DNA from 4 places in the Leisingera thetidis genome. Region 3 is predicted to be linked to each of the others. Evidence: riboswitches for the same ligand, from Rfam matches in the RefSeq annotation. Region 3 holds a riboswitch; each other region holds the start of a gene.
The links. A riboswitch is a leader RNA that binds a small molecule or an ion and turns the genes downstream of it on or off. The one in region 3 is predicted to bind cobalamin.
Positions count from the first base shown of each region.

Region 1: it holds a riboswitch for cobalamin, as region 3 does, so the genes downstream of both, OKQ63_RS13200 (ABC transporter substrate-binding protein) here and OKQ63_RS17725 (aromatic ring-hydroxylating oxygenase subunit alpha) in region 3, are expected to answer to the same signal.
Region 2: it holds a riboswitch for cobalamin, as region 3 does, so the genes downstream of both, OKQ63_RS15675 (TonB-dependent receptor plug domain-containing protein) here and OKQ63_RS17725 (aromatic ring-hydroxylating oxygenase subunit alpha) in region 3, are expected to answer to the same signal.
Region 4: it holds a riboswitch for cobalamin, as region 3 does, so the genes downstream of both, OKQ63_RS04725 (CbtB domain-containing protein) here and OKQ63_RS17725 (aromatic ring-hydroxylating oxygenase subunit alpha) in region 3, are expected to answer to the same signal.

Region 1 is NZ_CP109787.1:2,752,932-2,757,105, reverse strand. It holds gene rimK (30S ribosomal protein S6--L-glutamate ligase) at 1-805, shown strand, start outside; gene OKQ63_RS13205 (succinylglutamate desuccinylase/aspartoacylase family protein) at 810-1,853, shown strand; cobalamin riboswitch at 2,041-2,232, shown strand; gene OKQ63_RS13200 (ABC transporter substrate-binding protein) at 2,392-3,402, shown strand; gene OKQ63_RS13195 (FecCD family ABC transporter permease) at 3,399-4,174, shown strand, end outside.
Region 2 is NZ_CP109787.1:3,261,398-3,265,571, reverse strand. It holds gene OKQ63_RS15680 (ABC transporter substrate-binding protein) at 1-480, opposite strand, end outside; gene OKQ63_RS15675 (TonB-dependent receptor plug domain-containing protein) at 484-2,379, opposite strand; cobalamin riboswitch at 2,538-2,746, opposite strand; gene OKQ63_RS15670 (EAL domain-containing protein) at 2,978-3,817, opposite strand; gene OKQ63_RS15665 (sterol desaturase family protein) at 3,942-4,174, opposite strand, start outside.
Region 3 is NZ_CP109787.1:3,674,104-3,678,277, forward strand. It holds gene OKQ63_RS17720 (FAD-binding oxidoreductase) at 1-1,001, opposite strand, end outside; gene OKQ63_RS17725 (aromatic ring-hydroxylating oxygenase subunit alpha) at 1,006-2,241, opposite strand; cobalamin riboswitch at 2,349-2,547, opposite strand; partial or broken gene OKQ63_RS17730 (IS3 family transposase) at 2,980-4,174, shown strand, end outside.
Region 4 is NZ_CP109787.1:1,001,834-1,006,007, reverse strand. It holds gene OKQ63_RS04740 (cobyrinic acid a,c-diamide synthase CobB) at 1-414, shown strand, start outside; gene cobA (uroporphyrinogen-III C-methyltransferase) at 411-1,133, shown strand; gene OKQ63_RS04730 (DUF1636 domain-containing protein) at 1,130-1,471, shown strand; cobalamin riboswitch at 1,559-1,776, shown strand; gene OKQ63_RS04725 (CbtB domain-containing protein) at 1,811-1,981, shown strand; gene OKQ63_RS04720 (CbtA family protein) at 1,986-2,684, shown strand; gene OKQ63_RS04715 (hypothetical protein) at 2,750-3,253, shown strand; gene cobF (precorrin-6A synthase (deacetylating)) at 3,327-4,121, shown strand; tRNA gene OKQ63_RS04705 (tRNA-Ser) at 4,127-4,174, opposite strand, start outside.

The DNA of each region.
Region 1 (4,174 bases), 920 kb from region 3:
GCTGCGCTGCTACATGAACATCGCAACCCGGCGGCCCGAGATCTATTACAACGGTGAGAAACTGACAGGCTATAACGCCGTGATCCCGCGGATCGGGGCATCGGTCACCTTCTACGGCACCGCGGTGCTGCGCCAGTTCGAAATGATGGGGGTCTACCCGCTGAATGAAAGCGTCGCCATCGGGCGGTCGCGGGACAAGCTGCGCTCGATGCAGCTGTTGTCCCGCGATGGCGTCGGGCTGCCGGTCACCACCTTCGCGCACGACCCCAAGCAGACCGAAGAGGTGCTCAAACTCGCCGGCGGCGCGCCGATTGTGATCAAGCTGCTGGAAGGCACGCAGGGCATCGGCGTGGTGCTGGCCGATACCGACCGTTCGGCAAAATCGGTGGTCGAGGCGTTCCGCGGCGCCGGGGTCAACATCCTGCTGCAGGAATTCATCAAGGAATCCGGCGGCACCGATATCCGGGCGATTGTCATCGGCGGCAAGGTGGTTGCCGCGATGAAGCGCACCGGGGCCGAAGGCGATTTCCGCTCCAACCTGCACCGCGGCGGGTCGGCCCAGATTGTCAAGCTGACGCCGGAGGAGCGCGCCACCGCCGTCCGCGCGGCCAAGACCATGGGGCTGAACGCCTGCGGCGTCGACATGCTGCGGGCCAATCACGGCGCGGTGGTCATGGAGGTCAACTCGTCCCCCGGCCTGGAAGGGGTGGAAAACGCCACCGGCCTGGATATCGCCGGCAAGATGATCGAATTCCTGGAAAAACATGCCAAGACCGGGGCCACCAAAACCAAGGGCAAAGGGTAACGGCATGAAGGCGCGTCCGCCCTTCACCATCGGCCACGCCGAGGTGGCGCCGGGATCCCGGCTTACCGTCGACCTTCCGGTCAGTGTCCTGTCCGATCACACGCCGGTCACCATGTCGGCGCATGTCGTGCATGGCCGTCGGGACGGGCCGGTGATTTTTGTCAGCGGCGGCGTGCATGGCAACGAAGTGATCGGTGTGGAAATCGTGCGCCGGCTGCTGCGGACGCCGAACCTGGCGGTGCTCAAGGGCACTCTGATCGCGGTGCCGATTGTCAACGCCTTCGGCTTCATCAGCAGGTCCCGCTATCTGCCTGACAGGCGGGATCTCAACCGGGTGTTTCCCGGCAGCGAGCATGGATCGCTGGCGTCGCGTCTGGCGCATTTGTTTATGACCGAAATTGTCGCCCGGTCGGATCTCGGGATCGATTTGCACTCGGCGGCGATCCATCGGACGAACTTTCCGCAGATCCGCATCCCGCCCGGCAACCCGCGCGCCCGGGACCTCGCCGGAGTCTTCGGCCCGCCCATCGTGATGCGGTCCGCTCTTCGCGAAGGTTCCCTGCGCAGCGCGGCCATGGAGATGGGCAAGGATGTCCTTCTGTATGAGGCGGGCGAGGGGCTGCGCTTTGACGAGTTGTCGGTCAGGGCCGGGCTGGCCGGCATCCTGCGGGTAATGCGGCACATGGGGATGCTGCCGGCCAAAGGCATTTCCAAACCCAAGACACCGCCGCAGTTCTGTTCTTCCAGCAAATGGCTGCGGGCGCCAATGGGCGGCCTCCTCAGAGTGTACAAAGCCGATGGCGGGCTGGTCCGGCAGGGGGAGCTGATGGGATCCGTTTCCGACCCCTTTGGGGAGGAGGACCAGGAAATCCTGGCGCCTTTCGACGGGCTTATAGTCGGCCGCGCGATGATGCCGGTGGTGAACGAGGGGGACGCCGTGTTCAATCTGGGCAGCATCCGTTCCTTTGAGAGGGCCGGGGACACGGTAGAGGACCTCAGCACGCAGCTGGAGGATGATCCGATGTTTGATGAAGATGAGATCATCTGAGGAAAATCAATATTTCTCCGGCGCAGAACTGCGCCCCGGACGGCAGCCGCGGCGGCTATGCAGCACCGGCATTTGACGCGGCGGCTCCAGCTGCGCCCGGGCGGCGTCCTTGCCGCGGCGCAGATGCGCTGTTTGCGGAGATTTCCCGGAGCAGCATAACTTTTTCTTGCCGCAGCGGAATTGATGCGCTACCCGCGCTCTACCGGTCCCGCAAGGGCTAAGAGGGAATCCGCGGTGCTTTCGGGCGCCAAACGGAACTGCCCCCGCAACTGTAGGCGGCGAGAGCTGTCCCATCGTGTCACTGGCCCGCAACGGTCTGGGAAGACGGGACAGACAGTGACCCGCCAGTCAGGAGACCTGCCGGCAAAACCGAAACACACCGGGCGGGGTTGTCCGGGGAGGTTGCCGATGAAAACGTGCCACCGCTGCCGGACCCGGCTCGGCTGCACAGGCGGAAGGCCCCGGTTGTCCGCCTCGCCTCACCGGTCAATGCCCTTTCACCCGTTCTCCGGTCATTGACACATGGAGATCGAAAGTCATGTTCCTGCGTTCCGGCCTGATCGGCCTGTCCTTCACTCTCGCGGCCCAGGCTGCGGCTGCCGGCGAAAGCTTTCCGCTGACCATCGAAAACTGCGGCCAGTCCGTCACCTTCGAGGCGCCTGCGGCGTCCTCCGTGACGGTTGGCCAGGCTGCCACAGAAGTGCTCTATGCGCTGGGGCTGGGCGACAAGGTGCTGGGCACCTCGGTCTGGTTCAACGACGTGCTGCCGGAATATGCAGACGTGAACGCCAAGGTCGAACGGCTGGCCGACAACGACCCGAGCTTTGAAAGCGTGGTGGCCAAGCGCCCCGGCCTGGTGGCGGCGCAATACGAATGGCACGTCGGACCCGAAGGCATCGTTGCCAAGCGCGAGCAGTTCCATGACCTCGGCATCCCGACCTATGTGATGCCCGCCGATTGCGTCGGCAAGGACAACACCACCGGCGGCGACGGCACCCGCACGCAGATGTTCACCACCGGCAGCCTCTATCAGGGCATCGAGGAACTGGCAGCGATCTTCGGCGAAGCGGAAAAGGGCGCCGAACTGGTGGCCGGCTACAAGGCGCGCGAAGCCGCGGCTGTTGCCAAGGCGCAGGAGGTTGCGCTGGAGGATGCCTCTGCCGTGTTCTGGTTTTCGTCGCCCGAACTGGAGAGTGACCCGTTTGTGGCCGGCCAAAAAGGCGCGCCCGGCTACATGATGCAGCAGCTGGGCCTGCGCAATGTGATCGAAACGGACGAGGAATGGCCCACCGTCGGCTGGGAAACCATCGCCAGGGCCAACCCGACGGTGATCGTGATTGCCCGCATGGACCGCCGCCGCTTTGCCGCAGATGACCACGAGAAAAAGCTGGAGTTCCTGCGCACCGACCCGGTCGCCAGCCAGATGGATGCTGTGAAGAACGGCCGCATCGTGGTGATGGACGCCCAGGCGATGGATGCCACCATTCGGGCGATTCCGGCGCTGGAGGATCTGGCCGCTGAACTCAGCGCGATCGGCGCCGGCGAATGAGCGCGGCCGCCGCAGTTGCATGGCAGGGCGTCAGGGGCGTCTGTCTGGCCCTGCCGGTGTTGGCTGCGGCGGTTCTGGCGGGCGCAATGATCGGGGAAACCGCGCTTGCGCCTGACCTTGTCCTGTCGGTTCTGGCCAACAAACTGGCCGGAGCGGGGCTGCCGGTGGACCCGGTGGACCAGGGCATCATCTGGAGCTACCGGCTGCCGCGGGCACTGGTGGCGGGGGCCTGCGGTGCGGCGCTGGCGGTGACCGGGGTGGTGCTGCAGGCCCTGCTGCGCAATGCGCTGGCCGATCCTTACATTCTTGGAATTTCGGCCGGCGCCTCCACCGGGGCGGTGGCTGTCACCATTGCCGGGCTTGGCGGCGGGGCTCTGTCGCTGTCTTTTGGCGCCTTCAACGGGGCGCTGCTGGCCTTCGGCTTTGTCGCTTTGCTGGCGCGCGCCGCCGGGGCAGGGGGCAGCCGGGCGGCGGCGGCGCAGATCGTGCTGGCGGGCATCGCCGGCTCGCAGCTGTTCAACGCGCTGACCGCCTTCATCATCGCCAAGTCCGCCAATGCCGATCAGGCCCGCGGCATCATGTTCTGGCTGATGGGCAACCTCAGCGGCGTGCGCTGGCCGGACGTGTGGCTGGCGGTGCCGCTGGCGCTGGCGGGCTGGGTGATCTGCCGGTTCCATGCGCGGGCGCTGGATGCCTTCACCTTCGGCACCGATTCCGCCGCGGCGCTGGGCATCCCGGTGCGGCGGGTGCAGGTGGTGCTGATCTTTGCCAC
Region 2 (4,174 bases), 410 kb from region 3:
CGCGGCGCGCGGCGCCGCCGGCCCGGTGTTCTGCAGCGCGGCCAGCCGCTGGTCATAGTCCGCCAGCAGCCGGCGGGCGGCCGCCTCGCGGCCCAGGGCCTCACCCATCTGCAGGATCCGCGCCCGCACATCCTGCAGCGAGCGGGCGGGCTGGAACACCGCCACCGGCACGCCAAGGCGGCGCAGCATGTCGGTGGTGGCCGGGGTGGAATACGCACCGGCAATCACCAGATCCGGCTGCAGGAGATAGATCTCCTCGGCCAGCCCGTGATTGACGGGATAGGCCAAGGCCTCCTTTGCCATGGCCGAGGCACGGGCATCCCGCGCGATATAGGACACCGAGGCCAGCTGGCCGGGGCCCGCCAGCATCATCGCCAGCTGGTCGGCGCAAAGGTTCATGGTGACCACGCGCGACGGCCCGGCACAGGCGGCGGCGGCGGCCCAGAGGAGGGCAAGGGCTATGCCGGGCAGACGGAGCATGGATCAGAACGAGGCTCTGACGCCAACATAGGCCGCACGGCCGCGCTTGGCGTAGCCCCAGACGTCCGCGTAGTCCTCGTCGAACAGGTTGGTGACGCGCCCGGTCAGCACCACGTTATCCGTCAGCTCATACTGGGCCGCCACATTCACGGTGGTGTAGTCCGGCAGCTCGGCGGTGGCAAAGGCGCCGAAGAACTGGCTGTCCCAGTTGCCTGCCACATGGCGGATATCGGCAGCAACCGAGCCGCGGCCGTTGAAGGTGTCAAGCGTGGCGCTCAGCAGCAACTCATGCTCCGGGCGGCGGATCTCGACCGAGCCATTGGGGTTGGTGGCGTCCAGATAGGTGTAGGAGAGGCGCAGATCGAGGGCATCGGTGGCGTCCAGGCTGGCCGCCAGCTCGACACCCTTGCGGTCGCTGCCGCCGGCCTGGTTGCGGTAGGAGAACGTGGTTGCATTCACCATGTAGCTCTCGATCTCGCCCGTCAGCGTCTCATCGAAATAGGTTGCGTCAACCCGCCCGCGCCCCTGCAGCAACGGTACCTCAACCCCGAAATCGAAGCTGCGGTTTTCCTCAGGCTGCAAGTCCGGGTTGCCAAGGTAGGTGGTGGCGCCAAAGGTGCTGTTGGCGAACAGCTCAAAGTAGGAGGGGTTCACGATGCCGGTGCCGGCCGAGCTGTGCAGGCGCACGCCGCTGCCTGCGAAGGTATAGGAGGCGCTGGCGGTCCAGCTGGTCGCGTCTTCGAAGACGCTGTTGCTGTCGTGGCGCACCCCCAGCTGCAGGTCCAGGCCATTGGCAAAGCTGCCGCGGTATTCCAGGGCAATCGACTTGGTTTCGCGCACAAAGGCCGGGTTGGAGCTGCTGGAATCCTCTTCCCATTCCAGCATTGCGTTCAGCAGATGCTCCGCCTTGTCTGCGGGCTGCCCGTCCAGGCCGAAGCTCAGCAGGTACTTCGCCGCTTCGGTCCTGGTCTCGGTCGGGGTGCCGCCGTTGAGGGAGCGGTCAAAGTCCGTGCGCTCCAGCGACAGCCGGTGCGTCAGGCGGCCGCCCAGAGTGTCCAGCTCGCCATAGACCTGGGCCAGCTGCTCATCGCGGTCACTGAATTGCGCCGGATCGTCCACGACATAGCTGGCCGCATCCGCCGCGGTGAAAGACGTGCTGTCGCTGTCATAGCGCTCATCCGAGGAGCGGAAGTTGAAGCCGAGCTTCAGCCGGCCGGTGGCCAGAAAATCGCCCTTCAGCTGCAGGGTATTGCGGCGGATGCCGTCTTCTTCGCCGCCGTCGCCGGAAGCGTCAAAGCCGTCGTCGTTATCATGGGCGAAGCTGAAGGCGATACCACCGCGTCCGGTCCGCGACGAAACCCGCGCCGAGGCGCGGTAACCGTCGGTGCCGGCCTCGGCGCTGCCGCCGTATTCGGTGCCGATGCCGCCGGTCTTGGTGATGATGTTGATCACGCCGGCGGAGGCGTTGGAGCCGTAGAACACCGACTGCGGGCCGCGCAGCACCTCGATGCGCTCGATATTGGCGGTGTCCAGGCCGGAGAGGAAGTATTCGCTGTCACCGCCCGAGGCCTCGACGCCGTCGATCAGGATCAGCGTGTGGTTGGCTTCGGCGCCGCGGATGCGGACCTGGGTGAAGCTGTCGCCGGAGCCGCTCACCATCAGGCCGGGAACCGAGCGCAGCGCGTCCTGAACGGTGCTGATGCCGCGGTCTTCGATCTCTTCGCTGGTCAGGACCGAGACGGCGCGGCCGTATTTCTGCGCCTCGACCGGGGTGAAGCCGCCGGAGACGATGATTTCGCCCAGATCGGTGATCTCCGCGTCCTGGGCGGTTGCGATGGCGGGGACGGCGGCCAGGGCGGCGGCCAGTGAGGCGATCGGGGACAGGGTTGCCTTGCGCATATTCCATTCCTCCCGGCCCGCGCAGCACGCACAGGCCAAGCGGCTGCCCGGGGCGGGCAGCATGTTCGAATTTGGGTCTTTGAAAGGCATTGCCCCCGCAGACGGTGAAAACTGCCACCACTACGGAAATCCGTTATCTGCGGCGCGCCCCGCACCGGGATAGGGTGATCATCCTGGCAGGTCTCCTGACTCGCGGGTCGAGGCGTTGCCGCGCCTTCCCGCCCCTGGGGGCAGTGGCATATCGCAGCATTGCTCTCCGCTCACAGTTGCGGGGGCAGTCACGGATTTGGCGCCTTTTGGCTACACCGCACCGTGTTCCCTATTAACCGGGTGGTTTCCCAGCCGGACCAGAATGGCCGCGACTTAGGCAAATCGGACCGGCTCTGTCAAGACCGGGGATGAGCAGGGGCACCGCAGCCGGCGGCGGGCGGGAGCGCGGCGGCGGCCGCCCCGGAGCGGGCCAAGCGGGCGGCATGCCCCGAAAGCGGACCGTGCGGAGGCACCGGAACAGGCGGAGGCACCGGCTCAGGCGCAAGAACTTGCTGCACCGCTTTCCTGCCGTTTTCCTGCGCAGCCTTGCGGCGGCTGCCAGCCGCCTTCAGCCTGTTTGCTGGCGCTGTTTCATGGACTCGATCCAGGGCGGTGCAACGGACGGTGCGCCGAACAGAAAGCCCTGCAGGCAGTCGACGCCGTTTTCAACAAGGAATTCAGCATCTTCCCGGCTTTCCACCGATTCCGCGACAATGAACATGTCAAACTGCTTGGCAATCCCGACCAGGGCCCGGACAACCGCCTGGTTGTCGTGGTTGGCGTGAATACCGCGCACAAACTGGCCGTCGATCTTGACCGCGTCAAAGAAGAACTGGCGGAAATGGCCGATCGCGGTGGTGCCGGCGCCGAAATTGTCGAGCGCAAAGGCAATCCCGTGCTGCTGCATCCGGCCGGTGAAATCAGTGACCAGCTCCGGTGCCGCCATGGCCGACGCCTCGGTGATTTCCAGCACCAGCCGCTCGCCCAGGGCGGGGTCGCGTTTCAGGAAGCTTGCCAGCACCCGGGTCCAGCGCTGATAGCCGATGGAGCGGGCCGACATGTTGACGGACAGCCGGATATGCGGGGATTTTTCCAGCGCCCGCAACCCGTGCTGCAGCGCCAGGCAGTCCAGTTCGCGGCCGATTTCCTTGTCCTCGACCACATGCATGAACTCGCGGGCGGGAATCACCCGCCCGGTCGGGTCCAGCACCCGGATGTATCCTTCGTAAAAGGCGACGCCATGCGGTGCCATTGCCTGCATGACGGGCTGGTAGGCCAGCACGGTCTGATCGTGCCGCACCGCTTCGGCCACCATATCCAGCGTCGACCGGTCGCGGCCGGCCACTGCCGCGTTCAGCGGGTTTTCGGAGCCTTCGGGCAGATCTGCAAGGGGGTGTTGTCTGTTCATGTGCTGCTGCGGCCCTGTTCCGGCAAAGTTGTGACACAGTATGATCCTTGCCGCAGCTTCAGGCAAAAGGGTTGAGGCGGAATTAAAGATCGCATTTGAATGATTTGCCTCGGGCGCCCCGGCCTCAGCCGCCGAAGCCGGGGGTGCCGGCGTCTTCGGGGTGGCGCGCCAGATGGCCGGCCTTGATCCGGGCCGAGGTCCCGCGGCTGCCGTCATGGCTGTAGCCGGGCGGCGCAAAGGCATAGAGCAGCCGCTGTTTCCAGCTCAGCCCGGGCTGGGCCATGTCCTTGAAAAGAGCCGCCCATTCATGAAAGGCCACCCGCAGCGGGTTGAAGGTGGCGATGTTGTGCACCAGGC
Region 3 (4,174 bases):
CCGTTGTGGACCATATGCACGTCGCCCGCGGTCTTCTTGACCTTGCAGGTGCCGCAGATGCCGAAGGTGCAGCCCGACGGGATATTGAGCCCCGAGGCCTTGGCCACAGCCAGAACCGTGTCGGTCTCGGTGCAGCTCGCGGTCACGCCGGAGGCGGCAAAGGTGATCTCGGCGGCAGCGGTCTCTTCCGGCACCACATCGTCGATCTCAGGCGCATCGGCCTCGGTCTCAACCGGCGCGCCAAAGCTCTCCTGGTTGTAGTTCTCCATGTCGAAGCCCAGGCCGTTCAGCATGTCGCGCACCGCCTGCATGAACGGTTCCGGGCCGCAGCAATAGACTTCGCGCTCCAGGTAGTCGCCGGCGATCAGGCCCAGCATGATCTGATTGAGCTGGCCGCGGTAGCCGGTCCAGACCTGATAGGGGTCATCCTCCTCCACCACGAAATGCAGCTTGATGCCGGGCACCCGCGCCGCCATGCCTTCAAGCTGGCGCCGCGCGATGATCTCGCTGGGCCGCTTGGCGCAGTTGATGAAGCTGATGTCGGGCGACTGGCCGCGGTCAAACAGGTACTGGGTCATCGACAGGCTCGGCGTGATGCCGGAGCCTGCGGAGATGAACAGGAACTTGCCGTTCGGGCGCTTGGGCAGGGTGAACACGCCCGCCGGGCCGGAGGCCTTGAGGAGCATGCCCGGGCGCAGGTTGTCCAGCATCCAGCGGGTGCCGATGCTGTCGGCCTGCGCCTTCACCGTGACCGAGATCGACAGCGGCCGCGACGGCGAGGAGCTGATGGTGTAGGTGCGCCAGACGGTGCCGCCCGGCACCGGCAGTTCCAGCGTCAGGAACTGGCCCGGCTGGTATTTGAACCACGCGCCGGACGGCGCGCGGAAGCTGAAGGTGGTGGTGTCCGGCGCTTCCGGCACGACCGAGACGCATTCCAGCTTCTCGTCGTCCTTCCACGCCAGGGTCTCGTCCAGCGTTTCGAAATTCGCCTGCAGTCCCATGCCGTTACTCCGCCGCGATCAGGTGGCGGCCGGTCAGCGCGCGGGTCAGGTGTTCGGCATACCAGTTGGAGAACTGGATGACGCCGCTTTCCTGCACTTCGGAATAGGGTCCGGGCTGATAGGCGGGCGAGTTGATGCCGCGCTGGTTGTCCTCGACCACAATGCGGTCCTCGTCGTTGGTGGCCATCCAGACCTCAGTGAGGCGCTTCAGGTCATAGTCCTGGCCCTCGACCGCATCCTTGTGCACCAGCCATTTGGTTGTGACTTCGGTTTCGGTCGGGCTGATCGGGGTGACGCGGAACACGATGGAATGATCCGGCAGGAAGTGGTTCCAGGTGGTCGGGTAGTGGAACTTCAACAGCGTGCCCGCATCGGCGAACGGCACCCGGCCCAGCTGCTTGGCAACCGCCGCCTTGCCGTCCAGGGTATAGCTCTCGGCGCCTTCGTTCAGCGGCATCCGCGCCAGCCGGTGCTGGCCGCGCGCGTCGATAGTGAAGGCCGACGGGATACCAGCCGCCTCGATCCGGTCAAAATGTTTTTGCAGGTGCGCCGGGGTCTCACCGCCCTCAATACCGGTGACCGAGGGATCCTCGGGGAAGGTCCGGCACAGCGACGGGTGGTTGCCGCCGCAGTGATAGCACTCGCGGTTGTTCTCCCAGACCAGCTTCCAGTTGCCGTTCTCGATGATCGAGCTTTCATGGGCAATCTTGGCGTTGCTCAGGTCGTGCGGCTCCAGATAGGGGCGGGCCACAGCGGCAAACGCATCGAAATCCGGTGCCTCATCCGCCAGGCAGATGTAGATCAGACCGGCCAGATCGCGGCAATGCACCGGCTTCAGCCCGTGTTTGGAGGCGTCGAAATCCGGCCCCATGTCGCGCGCCCACAGCAGCGAGCCGTCCAGTTCATAGGTCCACTGGTGGTAGGGGCAGACCAGCTTGGGCGAATTGCCCTTCTTGGCCTTGCACACCACCGAGCCGCGGTGGCGGCAGGCGTTGTGGAAGGCACGCACCTCGCCATCGGTGCCGCGCACGATGATGACGTTGTAGGACCCGACCTGATGGGTGACGAAATTGCCCGCCTTCGGGATCTCGCAGGCCGGAATGGCAAACAGCCACTCGCGGTAGAAGATCTGCCGCATATCCAGATCCAGAACCCCCGGATCGGTATAGAACGCCTGTTCCAGGGAATAGTTTTTCTGCCGGGCCATCAGCTTGGCCAGAATGTCGCTGTCGTGAAGCATCTGCTTCTCTCCTTTGCCGCATCCCCGCGGCAGGTTGGCTTGGGTGCGGGCATCAGGAGAGGGATTGCAGGCCACGCGCCCGCAACCGCCCCGCCGCCGCCCGCGGTTGACGTTTTCATGGCAAGGCTGGTTTCCGGACTGTCCCGGGGCCTTGAGGCGGCGGGGCCTGGCACCTTCCCGAAGCCGCTGCCTCAGTGGTTATTGCCATGCCTTGCCCGGGGTCACCGTTGCGGGGGCAGTGCCGGAGTTACACCAGCTTCCCAATTCTCCGCCCCGGAGGACGGCACCTTGCTATCCGCGGTATTGCCCGATTTCCAGCAATAGGACGGAGACAAATCCGACCCGCCAAAACCGGAAAAAGACATGCATGTTTTCTGCTGCCGGCACAGGCACACACGCCAGAATCTCAAACCGGCATCCGCGGGTCTGTTTGCGGCAAGGCGCTTATCTTTCATGCGTTTATCCGCCATCGCCCTGTGAGAATCGATTCGCCGCCGCCGGCCTGGTGCCAAATTGAGATGAGCCGCGCATCAGCGGCGCGCACGGGGGCAGCACCGGCCAAGCCTGTGCCCCCTGCCGGCCGGGCCCATGCCCAGCCAAACCGCCGCCGCGCAGGCCGCACGCTGGCGCCGGAGAGCTGCTGGCAACGCCAGCAACGGCTGCCGGCTCGGCATGACGTGCTCCCCTGAAAAGTCCGCGATTTGAAGTTAGCCTGTTCTCCAAGCGAGGAGACAGACGATGCGGAAAAGCCGTTTCAGCGAAGAGCAGATCATTGGCATCCTGAAGGAGCACCAAGCCGGAATGGGGGCGAAGGAACTGTGCCGGAAGCACGGCATCCACCGCCCGGCAGGGCATTGCGCAGCAATGTCCCGAGAGGGGGCGATGGCACTTTCTGCAAAAGGCGTTCGAAGTATGGCGGCATGGAAGTGTCCGAGGCCAAGAGGCTGAAGGCTCTGGAGGTCGAGAACGCCAAGCTCAAGAAGATGTTGGCCGAGCACATGCTTGATGTGGCAACGCTGAAAGAGATGCTGGGAATGGCAGCAGGCGAACGCCATGCGTTCGAGTGAGCCTGCGAACCCTTTTGAGGCCCGGTGCAAGGCGGAGAGCCGTGGACTGGGCCATGACAGAGAAGAACTACAACCAGCGGCGGGCCTGTGCCCTGGCCGGGATCGATCCGCGCGTCCATCGGCGTGGATCAACCAGGCCTGCGGACGCCGAGTTGCGAGAGAGGCTGAAGGAGCTGTCCAGCGAACGGCGGCGCTTCGGCTATCCACTGCCCGGCAGTGGTTTGCTTGCAAACCATGAGAGGGGCGGCTGCACCTGCTGCTCGGCCGCGAGGGCTGGAAGGTGAACTGGATCGAAGCCCGTAAGGCAGACGATCCGGGGGATCGTTTGTAGGGTGTAGCGCTCTACCGGATCTACCGCGAAGAGGGGCTGAGCGTGCGCAAGCGCGGCGGGCGAAAACGCGTCATTGGGACGCGTGCGCTCATCACTGCCCGGCAGGCGCATGCGCAGCATGCTGCCGAGAGGGGCGATCCCGCAAGGGCCGAACCAGAGATGGTCGCTGGACTTCGTCTCGGACCGCTTGTCCGCCTCTCGGGACATTGCTGCGCAATGCCCTGCCGGGCAAGGGATGGCCGCCGTTTCCGGGTGCTCTGCGTCATTGACGACTTCAGCCGGGAATGCCTGGCCGCGGTCGTGGACACCTCGCTCTCCGGCCAGCGGGTTGCCCGTGAGCTCGTTACTATCGCCCGAACGCGTGGCTATCCCTGCATGGTGGTCAGCGAGCGAGCTTTGTCCGCCATTGGTCCGAGGACAATGGCGAGCGGGACCGAACTGACGTCGAATGCCATTCTGAAATGGCAGGAAGACCGGAAGGTCGAGTGGCACTACATCGCGTCAGGCAAGCCCATGCAGAACGGCTTTGTCGAAA
Region 4 (4,174 bases), 1.7 Mb from region 3:
CACGGCGGCACCCTGGCGGCGGCGGAAACCTTCCGCAGGGGCCTGCGCAGACATGCGGAAACCAAACCGGTGCATGGCGAATGCGGCGGCTACATGGCCCTGGGCGAGGCGCTGATCGACAAGGACGGCAACCGCCACCGGATGCTCGGGCTGCTGGGCCTTGTGACCTCTTACGAGAAGCGCAAGTTCCACCTCGGCTACCGCCGCGCGGTGCTGCAGGCCGGTATGCCCGGTTTCGCTGCGGGCACCGCCCTGCGCGGGCATGAGTTCCATTATTCCACCATCCTCGAAGAACCCGACGCACCGCTGGCCAATGTCATGGATGCCGACGGCGGCCCGGTGCCCGAGACCGGCTCCATCAAAGGCAATGTCACCGGCACCTTCTTCCACCTGATCACCGGAGAGCGCGCATGAGCGGTTTCGTCAGCTTTGTCTCTTCCGGCCCCGGCGACCCGGAACTCTTGACCGTCAAGGCGGTCAAGCGGCTGGAGGCGGCGGATGCGATCCTTTTCGATGATCTGTCCTCCGGCCCGATCCTGAGCCACGCCCGCGCCGATGCGGATCTGGTCGGCGTCGGCAAGCGCGCCGGGCGCCCCTCGCCCAAGCAGGACCACGTGAGCCAGCTGCTGGTCGATTACGCGTCTTCCGGCCTCAGCGTGGTGCGGCTGAAATCCGGCGATTCCGGCGTTTTCGGCCGTCTGGAGGAAGAAATCACTGCCCTGCGCGAAGCCGGCATCGGGTTTGAAATCGTGCCGGGCGTCACCGCGGCCTCGGCAGCAGCGGCGGCGGCCAACATCCCGCTCACCCGGCGCCAGACGGCGCGGCGGCTGCAGTTCATCACCGGCCATGACGTGACCGGCGGGCTGCCGGACGACCTCAACATGGCGGCGCTGGCGGACGGCGAGGCCACCACCGTGGTCTACATGGGCAAACGCACCTTTGCCGACCTGTCGGAAAAGCTGATGGAGGCCGGCCTGCCTGAAACCACCCCCGCGCTGGTGGCGCTCGGCGTCTCGACACCCGAACAATCGCTGCACCGGCACACCGTCGGCGAGCTGCCCGCCCTGCTGCGGCAGATGGAGACCACGGCGCCTGTGCTCATCCTCTACGGGCCGCTGGCCGAGCCGGAATGAGCCTGCCCACCCTCACCCTCACCCTCTGCCGCACCTGCCGCGGCGCCGACCCTGCCCTGCCCGGGCAGGTTTCGGCGGCGCTGGAGGCGGCAGGGGTGGACGCCCGGCTGCAACAGGCGGACTGCATGTCCGGCTGCACCCGGCCGCAGACGCTGGCGGTGCGCCAAACCGGCAAGACCGCCTATCTGTTCGGGGAGATCAGCGCCGCGGACCTGCCGGACCTGCTGACCTTCCTGCAGATGTATCACGAAAGCCCGGACGGCAATTTCGCCGATGCCCGTCCCCTGGGGGGGCTGCGGTTCAAGGCGATCGCCCGGATACCGGCCGGTCTGTCCTGATCCGCCAGCAGCGGGATTTCCCGCCGGTCATGACGCGGAAGGACCGGAACTTGGCGGTTTCTTCCTTGACCGGACGCTCCCGCGCGGGGCACAACACTCCGATATGGTGTCTGATAGTGCCTAAGCACTGGGACTGAAACGGGAATGAGGACGGTGGACCAAATCGCGGCACCGAAGCCTCAACCGCCCCCGCGACTGTGAGCGGCGAGCGGCCTTCCACTATCCACTGGCGCGCAAGACGCCGGGAAGGAGGAAGGCAGCAGCGACCCGCGAGTCAGGAGACCGGCCGTATGGGAACGCAAACTTACGCCGTCGGGTGTGACGGCAAGGAGGACGACAATGACGACCAAGACGCTTAAGGCTTCTGCCGCCGGCACCACTGTAATTCCGGCGCTGTTTGCCGTGGTTCTGGGCCTGGGGATCATCACGCTGACCGGCCATGTGCAGGCATCCGCCCTGCATGACGCCGCTCATGACGTGCGCCACGCAACCGGCTTCCCCTGCCACTAAGGCCATGTTCAGTCGCATTCTGACCAGCGGCCTGTTCGCTGGCGCTGCAGCAGGGCTGATTACCGCCCTGCTGCAGCTGTATTTCGTGCAGCCCGTGCTGCTCCACGCCGAACTCTACGAGGGCGGCGAGCTGGTGCATTTCGGCGCTGCCCCCGTAACTGCCCACCCCGATCTGCCCGGCCTGTTCGCCGAGCCCATGCGCGACGGTCTCAGCATCATCTTCACCATGCTGACCTATACCGGGTATGCGCTGGTGATGGCGGCGCTGATGTCCGTGGCCGAGCGCCAGGGGCATGTGATCAATGCCCGCACAGGCCTTCTGTGGGGATTGGCGGGGTTCATCACCTTCCACTTCGCGCCCGGCCTGTCGCTGGCGCCGGAAGTGCCGGGTGTCGCGGCCGCAGACGTCGGCGTGCGCCAGGTCTGGTGGACCGTCACCGTCGCAGCGGCCGGTGTTGCCATGTGGCTGATTGCCTTTGGCGGCAATCTGGTCAGCTACCTGGTCGCGGCGCTCCTGCTGATGGCCCCGCATATCGTCGGCGCACCTGAGCCGGAAACGTTCTCGGGCCCGGTTCCGACCGAGATCGGCGCGCTGTTTGCCGCCCGTGCATTCGGCATCGGCATGGCCGCCTGGGTGCTGCTGGGCAGCTTTGCCGGCTACTTCTGGCAGGCCGAAGGCAAGCGCGAAGCCGCGGCAGCCTGATCCCGCTCCGCATTGCTCCCCGCCGGCTCTGTCCGGCGGGGGTTTTCTTTTCCGAGGATGACAAGATGTCCCGCTCTCTCGCTCTCTTCGCGATCGGCCTGATCTTTGGCGGCGGCGCCGGTTTTGTGATTGCCGCCGGCAATGGCGTCACCTTTGACGGCCACGACCACGGCGACCCGGCCCATCACGGCGGCACTCATGCCGAGGCCATGGCCCATGATCACTCCACTGCTGTCGACCTGCCCGCGGGCAGCGATGCGCCCAGCGTTGCGATTCAGCTGATCAAGGATCCGATGGCCGGCTGGAACCTGCAAGTGCTGCCGCAGAACTTCCGGTTTGCCCCCGAAAACGCCTCCGCCGCGGATGTGCCGGGCGAAGGCCATGCGCATATCTATGTGAACGGTGAAAAACTCGCCCGGCTTTATGCCGGCTGGATGCATATCCCATCGCTGCCCGAAGGGGCCGAGGTGAAGGTCTCGCTCAACACCAACAGCCACAGCCCGCTGATGGTCGCGGGCGAACCGGTCGAAGCCAAGACCACCGCTCCCGCGGACGGCGGAGGCTCCTGACCGCAACTGCACACTTGCAAGACCCTCAGCGCGGCCCCATAGGGGGCCGTGTTTTCACGTGAAAGGCCCCGTCATGATTGAGCTTTCCCTGATCGGCATCGGCACCGGCAACCCGCAGCACATGACACTGCAGGCGATCGACGCGCTGAACGCGCAGGATTTGATCCTGATCCCCAACAAGGGCGCGGGCAAGGACGACCTGGCGGGCCTCAGGCGCGCGATCTGCGACCGGACGATCAAGGGCGATGGCCCGAAGATCGTCGAATTCGCCCTGCCGGTGCGGGATGAGGCCACCAAAAGCTACCGCCAGCGGGTCGACGACTGGCACGACGCCATCGCGGAGATCTGGTGGCAGAACATCACCGCACACCTGCCCGCGGGCGGCAAGGCCGGGTTCCTGGTCTGGGGCGATCCCTCGCTCTACGACAGCACCATGCGGATCGCCGAGCGGCTGAAGAAACTGGCGGAGATCAAGCTGACGGTCATTCCCGGCATCACCTCGATTCAGGCGCTGACCGCGGCGCATGCGATCCCGGTCAATGAAATCGGCGCGCCGTTCACCATCACCACAGGACGGCGCCTGCGTGAAGACGGCTGGCCGGACAGTGCCGATACGCTGGTGATCATGCTGGACGGGGAATGCTCGTTTCAGTCCATCGATCCGGCTGGGGTAGAGATCTTCTGGACCGCCTATGCCGGCATGGAAAACCAGATTTCCGTTGCGGGACCGCTGTCCGAGGCCGCCGAGCAGATCATCGAAGCCCGGGCCAAGGCGCGGGCCGCGCATGGCTGGATCATGGATATCTACCTGCTGCGCAAGGGCGGAAACGCGGGCCATCCAGCAGACGGCGGTTCTGAGGCCGGCTGAGTGAGTGGCGGGGAGACAGGGATTCGAACCCTGGGAACGCTCTCACGTTCAAC